2 regions of the Actinomadura sp. B10D3 genome follow, and region 2 is predicted to be linked to the other one. Evidence: riboswitches for the same ligand, from Rfam matches in the RefSeq annotation. Region 2 holds a riboswitch; the other holds the start of a gene.
The links. Region 2 has a riboswitch for glycine ahead of gcvP (aminomethyl-transferring glycine dehydrogenase). Riboswitches for the same ligand answer to the same signal wherever they lie in the genome.

Region 1: another riboswitch for glycine. It lies ahead of gcvT (glycine cleavage system aminomethyltransferase GcvT); the one in region 2 lies ahead of gcvP (aminomethyl-transferring glycine dehydrogenase).

What each region holds. Positions count from the first base shown of each region.
Region 1 is NZ_JBDPLY010000035.1:33,178-36,914, reverse strand. It holds gene glyA (serine hydroxymethyltransferase) at 1-566, opposite strand, end outside; gene gcvH (glycine cleavage system protein GcvH) at 563-952, opposite strand; gene gcvT (glycine cleavage system aminomethyltransferase GcvT) at 1,011-2,105, opposite strand; glycine riboswitch at 2,272-2,367, opposite strand; gene ABGB11_RS36375 (site-2 protease family protein) at 2,519-3,737, shown strand, end outside.
Region 2 is NZ_JBDPLY010000004.1:59,691-63,427, forward strand. It holds gene gcvP (aminomethyl-transferring glycine dehydrogenase) at 1-2,045, opposite strand, end outside; glycine riboswitch at 2,213-2,307, opposite strand; gene ABGB11_RS08780 (lysylphosphatidylglycerol synthase transmembrane domain-containing protein) at 2,577-3,737, shown strand, end outside.

The sequences.
Region 1 (3,737 bases), on a different contig from region 2:
ATCCGCCGGAACGCCGGGAAGTCGAGCTGCCGCGGGTAGGCCGACCAGCCCGCCACGATCATCTTCGGCCGGTGCTCCGCCGCGAGCGCGGCCACCTCGTCCATGTCGACCAGGCCGTCCTCGGCCCGGACGTGGTACGGCACCACGTTGAGCACCTTGCCGGAGTAGTTCAGCCGCATGCCGTGCGTGAGGTGCCCGCCGTGCGCGAGGTCGAGGCCGAGGATCGTGTCGCCGTGCTGGAGCAGCGCGAAGTAGACCGCCGTGTTCGCCTGGGCCCCGCTGTGCGGCTGGACGTTGGCGTGGTCCGCGCCGAACAGCGCCTTGGCCCGGTCGATCGCGAGCTGCTCGGTGACGTCGACGTGCTCGCAGCCCCCGTAGTAGCGGCGGCCCGGGTACCCCTCGGCGTACTTGTTCGTCAGGACGGAGCCCTGCGCCTCCAGCACCGAGACCGGGGCGAAGTTCTCCGACGCGATCATCTCCAGGGTCTGCTGCTGCCGCCGCAGCTCCGCCGCGACCGCCTCGGCGACCTCGGGGTCGGCCGCCGCCAGGGAGTCGTCCAAACTCATGATTCCTCGATCAGCTTGGAGTAGGCGGCGGAGTCGAGCAGGTCGCCCGGCTCCTCCGAGATCCGGACCTTGAAGATCCAGCCCTCGCCGTACGGGTCGTCGTTGATGACCTTCGGCTCGTCCACCACGGCGGTGTTGATCGCGGTGATCTCGCCGGTGACGGGGGAGTAGATGTCGCTGACCGACTTGGTCGACTCCACCTCGCCGCACGGCTCGCCCGCCTCGACGGTGTCGCCCTCGGACGGCTGCAGCTCCAGGTAGACGATCTCACCGAGCGCGTCGGCGGCGTGCGCGGTGATGCCGACCGTGACGATGCCGTCCTCGTTGCCAAGGCCCGACACCCACTCGTGCTCCTCGCTGTAGCGGAGCTCCTCAGGAACGCTCACGATCACTTCTCTTTCTTCTCATTGTGGGGGCCGGCCCCCACGCCCCCGGTCAACGACTTCAGGAACGCTTGTAGAACGGCAGGGTCACCACGTCCACCGGCTCCTGCCGGCCGCGGACGTCCACGGCGAGGTCCGTCTCCTCGACGCCGCTGTCGAGGTACGCCATGGCGATCGGCGTGCCCAGTGTGGGCGACGGGGCGCCGCTCGTCACGACCCCGCACGGCGTGCCGCCGGACGTGACGACCTGGTATCCCTTGCGGGGCGCGCGCCGGCCCCGTGCGACCAGTCCGACGAGCCTACGGCCCGGCGGGGTCTGCGCCTGCGCCGCCAGGGCGGTCTTACCCACGAAGTCGCCCGGCTTGTCCAGCTTCACGACCCGGCCGAGGCCCGCCTCGAACGGGGTGGTCTCGGCGGTCAGCTCGTTGCCGTACAGCGGCATGCCCGCCTCCAGGCGCAGCGTGTCGCGGGCCGACAGTCCCGCCGGGACGACCCCGTCCACCGCCGCGAGCGCCTTCCACAGCGGGACGGCGTCCGCGGCGTCGACGAACAGCTCGAAGCCGTCCTCGCCCGTGTAGCCGGTACGGGCGATGAGCGCGTCGACGCCCGCGACCCGGTCGGCGAGGATCGCGTAGTACCTGAGGTCCGCGAGCGGCGCGCCGGTCATGCCTTCGAGGATCGCCTGGGAGCGCGGGCCCTGCAGGGCGATCAGCGCGTACGACGCGGACCGGTCGTCCACGGCCGCCTCGAAGTTCGCGGCGCGCTCGGCCAGCGCATCCCGGACGACGTCCTTGTTCGCGGCGTTCGCGACGACCATCCAGGTCTCGTCCGCGAGCCGGTAGACGATCAGGTCGTCCAGGACGCCGCCGTCCTGCCCGCAGATCATCGTGTAGCGGGCCTTGCCGACCGGCATCGGCGACAGGTTCCCGACCAGCGCGTAGTCGAGCGTCGCGCCCGCGCCCGGACCGGAGAGGAAGATCTCTCCCATGTGCGACAGGTCGAACAGCCCGGCCCCGGTGCGGACGGCCTGGTGCTCGGCGGTCTCGCTCGCGTAGCGCAGCGGCATCAGGTAACCGGCGAAGTCGACGAGGTGCGCACCGAGATCCTCGTGGACCTCGTGCAGCGGCGTCTTCTTCGGACTCGTATCGGCGGACATGGGCTCGGCTCCTTCGTCACGGGCGCACGTGGTCCATCGTCCCACTCGCGCACCGGGCGTCTCGGTGCCTCCCCCTCTGTCATCGGCGCCTGAGAGCTTCACCCGCCTGCGCGGCGGGCTTTCACCTTCGGCGGGGGACCCGGGGTCCCCGCTTTCCAGAGGTCGCCTGGCCCGTGCGGTCCGTGGGCCTGAGAGCTTCCGGGGAGGATTTGCTCCTTCGGCGTCCCCGGCTGGCTACAGGGGACTCTCCCGCACGGGATGAACGGCGGGCCTCATTATTGCATCGCCCGGACGGTGAGGTCGTCTCCGGTTCGCCGCGGGCTTCAACCCAACCGGGGCGCGTTAACGTACTCTGAGGTGATTGCCAACGCTCACCCCCCGGCGCGGGGTGCACGACCGGAGGGGCACGACGCATGGTCTACTACCTGGCTGGGGCGTTGATCCTTTTCTTCGGCCTGCTGGTGTCCATCGCGTTGCACGAACTCGGGCACTTCTCCTTCGCCAAGCTGTTCAAGGTCCGGACGACCCAGTTCATGGTCGGGTTCGGCCCGACGATGTGGTCCCGGCACCGAGGCGAGACCGAGTACGGCGTCAAGTGGATCCCGCTCGGCGGCTACATCCGCATGATCGGGATGCTGCCGCCGCGCAAGGGCGACGCCCCGGGGCGGGTCCGCCGCGTCAGCACCGGCCCGTGGCAGGGCCTCATCGAGAACGCCCGCGGCGCGGCGCTGGAGGAGGTCGGGCCCGGCGACGAGGACCGCGTCTTCTACGCCAAGAAGTGGTGGCAGAAGCTGCTGATCATGTTCGGCGGCCCCGCCATGAACCTGCTGCTGTCGGTGATGTTCTTCGCGATCCTGCTGATGGGCATCGGCACCAACCAGCCGCAGCCGGTGATCAAGGAGGTCGCCGAGTGCATGGTGCCGGCGAGCTCCGAGGTCACCTCGTGCCCGGCGAACGCCGCGCCGACGCCCGCCCGGCAGGTCGGGCTCCAGCCGGGCGACCGGATCGTCGCGTTCGACGGCAAGAAGATCGACGACTACGAGCAGCTGCAGAAGCTCATCCGCGGCGACGGCGGGCAGACCGTCCCGATGACCGTCCGGCGGGACGGGCGGGAGCTGGAGCTGAACGTCCCGATCACCCGCAACCAGATGTACGACCTGGAGGACGAGGACAAGGTCGTCAACGTCGGGTTCCTCGGGATCACGCCGGACAGCGCGATCGAGCGGCAGGGCCCGGGCGCGGTCGCCAGCACGATGGGCGACCTGACCGCGCGCACCACGGGCGCGCTGCTCCGGATGCCGCAGAAGATGGTCGGCGTCTGGAACGCGGCCTTCGGCGGCGACGAGCGCGACCCGAACGGCCCGATCGGCGTCGTCGGCGTCAGCCGCATCGGCGGCGAGGTCGCCGCGTCCGACGACTTCTCCGGGGCCGAGAAGGTCTCCTTCTTCGTCATGCTGCTCGGCTCGCTGAACCTCGCGGTCGGCCTGTTCAACCTGGTCCCGCTGCTGCCGCTGGACGGCGGCCACATCGCCGGCGCGCTGCTGGAGGCGATCAAGAAGGCGTTCGCGAAGGTCTTCCGCAGGCCCGACCCCGGCTACGTGGACGTCGCCAAGGCGCTGCCGGTGACCTACG
Region 2 (3,737 bases):
GCGTTGAGGTTGGCGCCGTCGACGTAGACCTGGCCGCCCGCGTCGTGCACGGCGGCGCACACCTCGGTGATCGTCTCCTCGAAGACGCCGTGCGTGGACGGGTACGTCACCATGATCGCGGCGAGCCGTTCGCCGTGCTCGCCGATCTTGGCGTGCAGGTCGTCCAGGGCGATGTTGCCGCCCTCGTCGCAGGCGACGACGACCACGCGCATCCCGGCCATGACGGCGCTGGCCGCGTTGGTGCCGTGGGCCGACGACGGGATCAGGCAGACGTTCCGGTGCTCCTCGCCGCGTGAGGCGTGGTAGCCGCGGATGGCGAGCAGGCCGGCCAGCTCGCCCTGCGACCCGGCGTTCGGCTGGACCGACACCTTCGCGTACCCGGTGATCTCGGCGAGGTTGCGCTCCAGCTCGCCGATCAGCTCGACGTAGCCGGCGGCCTGGTCGAGGGGCGCGAACGGGTGGATGTCCGCGAACTCCGGCCAGGTGATCGGCTCCATCTCCGCCGTGGCGTTCAGCTTCATCGTGCAGGAGCCGAGCGGGATCATCGACCGGTCGAGCGCGATGTCCTTGTCCTGGAGCCTGCGCAGGTAGCGCAGCATCGCGGTCTCCGAGCGGTGCGCGTGGAAGACCGGGTGGGTGAGGTAGGGGCTCTCGCGGCGCAGGCCGGCCGGGACGGCCTCGGCGGGCTCGCCGGCCTCGGGGACGCCGAACGCGCCGAGGACGGCGGCGACGTGCTCCGGCAGCGTCGTCTCGTCGCAGGCGATCCCCACCAGGTCCGGGCCGTCCGCGCGCAGGTTGACGCCCCGCTCGCGGGCCGCGGCGACCACGTCCGCCGCCCGGCCGGGGACGCGGGCGAGCACGGTGTCGAAGAACTCGGCGTGCACGACCTCGACGCCGCCGGCGCGCAGCCCCGCGGCGATCTCCGCGGCGCGGCGGTGCGTCCGCTGCGCGATCGCGGCCAGCCCCTCGGGGCCGTGGTAGACCGCGTACATGCTCGCCATCACGGCGAGGAGGACCTGCGCCGTGCAGATGTTGCTGGTGGCCTTCTCCCGGCGGATGTGCTGCTCGCGGGTCTGCAGCGCCAGCCGGTATGCGGCGGAGCCGTCGGCGTCGACGGACACGCCGACGAGCCGTCCGGGGAGCTGCCGCTGGAGGCCCTCGGCGACCGCCATGTAGCCGGCGTGCGGGCCGCCGAACCCGTACGGGACGCCGAACCGCTGCGCGGAGCCGACCGCGATGTCCGCGCCGGACTCGCCCGGCGGGCGCAGCAGCGTCAGCGCGAGCAGGTCGGCGGCCACGACCGCCTTGGCGCCGCGCTCGCGCGCCTGGGAGATCAGGGGCTCCAGGTCGCGGACGGCGCCGGACGCGCCCGGGTACTGCAGCAGGACCCCGAAGAAGTCGCCGTCCGGAAGCCCTCCGGACAGGTCCGCGGTGACCACCTCGATGCCGAGCGGGACCGCGCGCGTGCGGACGACCTCGATCGTCTGCGGCAGCGCGTCGGCGTCGACGAGGAACGTCCCGGGCTCCTTGCGCCGGGACGCGCGGTGGGCCAGGGCCATGGCCTCGGCGGCGGCGGTGCCCTCGTCCAGCATGGAGGCGTTCGCGACCGGCAGCCCGGTGAGGTCGGCGACGACCGTCTGGAAGTTGAGCAGGGCCTCCAGGCGGCCCTGCGAGATCTCCGGCTGGTACGGGGTGTAGGCGGTGTACCAGCCCGGGTTCTCCAGCACGTTCCGCATGATCACGCCGGGTGTGATCGTGCCGTGGTAGCCGAGCCCGATCATGGACGTGAGCACGGTGTTGCGCGAGGCCAGCTCGCGGAGCCGGTCCAGCGCGGCGGTCTCGCTCAGCGCGGGCGGCAGGTCCAGCGGCCGGGAGGTGCGGATCGCGGCCGGGACCGCGTCGTCGACCAGCGCCTCGACGCCGGAGTAGCCGATGGCGGCCAGCATCCGGGCCTGGTCGTCCGGGGAGGGGCCGACATGCCGGTCGGCGAAGACGGTCCGGGGATGCTGCGGCGAGGCCACGGGGGCGAAGAACTGGGCGGTCATGGAGAGCCTCCTGGCTGCTGCGGTCGCTCAGGCCACCGCCGGCACCCGGGCCGGCGGCCGTCTCCCCCTCTGTCATCGGCACCTGAGAGCTTCGCCCGCGCGGCGGGGTTTCCCCTTCGGTGAGCCGCCCTCCCGCGATGGGTCGGGCGCCTGCTTTCCAGAGGTGCCTCGCCCGCGCGGTCCTTTTGCCTGAGAGGTTCCGGGGAGGTTGCCCCTTCGGCGCCCCACGCTGGCGGCGTGGGGTCTCTCCCGCACAGGGTCGTCGGCATTTCCTCCAGAAACCCTACCCAAAGACCGGATGTCGCGATCGTCCCGCCCCCAGGTGGCGGAGGGGGCGGTCCCGCTCCGCCACCCCGGTACCGGCGAGTACGCTGTGCACACTCACCTGGGACGGGACGGGCTCGGGCCCGGGGGCGGAGATGGGCTGTGGGGTGGACGCGCGCGGCCGGACCGGCGGCCCGTCGCTCGACGGCGCGCCGCCGGTCCTGGGACGCTGATCAGGATGACGGACGGTCAGGGCGGCGGTACGGCGTGACACAGACCCGCGACGGCGCGGTGCGGCCGAGGCAGGGCGCGGCGGCCGGCGTGCCCGTCGACGAGCCCGCGCAGCCGGACCGGATCCGCCGGCCCTCCGACGCGATCAGGTTCGCGGCGTCGGTGGTGGGACTGGCCGTCGTGATGCTCCTGGTCTCGATCGCCCAGCAGACCACGCACGGCCTGCAGACCGACATCGCCGAGGGCACCGCGCACGCGCCCCGGCTGCTGCTGACGCTCGCGACGCTGGTGTCGAGCTTCGGGGTCCTGGCCGTGCCGGTCGCGTTCGCCGTCGAGCGGCTGTTCCACAAGGACGGGACGCGGGTCGCGATCGCGCTGCTCGCCGCGGTGATCGCGTTCGGGATCACGGTGGGCCTGGACGACCTCGTGGTGCGGGCGGCGCCCGGCGGCGTGCTGGACTCGCTGATCTGGGGCGGCACCGAGACCGCCCCGGTGCACACCGACATCGCGCCGGTGATCGCGTTCGTCAGCGCGGTCGGGATGGCGGGCCGCGCCCGCTGGCAGGCCGCGACCTGGGCGATGATCGGCCTGGCGGCGCTGACGGGGCTCACCGCGTCCTACGCGTCGGTCGCGGCGCTCGCGGCCACCTACGCGCTCGGCCGGGCCATCGGGCACGGCACCCTCTACGCGGTCGGCACGCCGAACCCCCGCCCGGCGGGCCGGACGGTCGTCGCGTCGCTCGAACGGCTCGGGCTGCGCCCGAAGCGCGGCGCGCGGCTGGACGAGCCCGCCGACGGAGCCGAGGAGCCCCGCCGCTACGGCGTCGTCCTCGCCCGCGACCCGGCCGGCGAGCACGGGGGCGGGCTCGGTGGCGGGCTCGGCGGCCGGGTGCCGCTGGGACGCGGGGTGCACGGCGACTGGGATCTGGAGGTCCGCGTCCTGGACCGCGACCAGCAGACCGCCGGCCTGCTCTACCGGATCTGGCGGATGCTGCGCCTGCGCGGCGCCACCACCGGGCGGACGCTGCGGTCGCTGCGCCGCTCCCTGGAACTGGAGTCGCTGATGGCCTACGCCGTGGACGCCGCGGGCGCCCGGACCCCCCGCCTCGCCGGGACGTGCGAGGTCGGCACGGAGGCGGCGCTGCTGGCCTACGAGCACGTGCCGGGGCGGCGGCTCGGCGACGTCCCCGACGAGGAG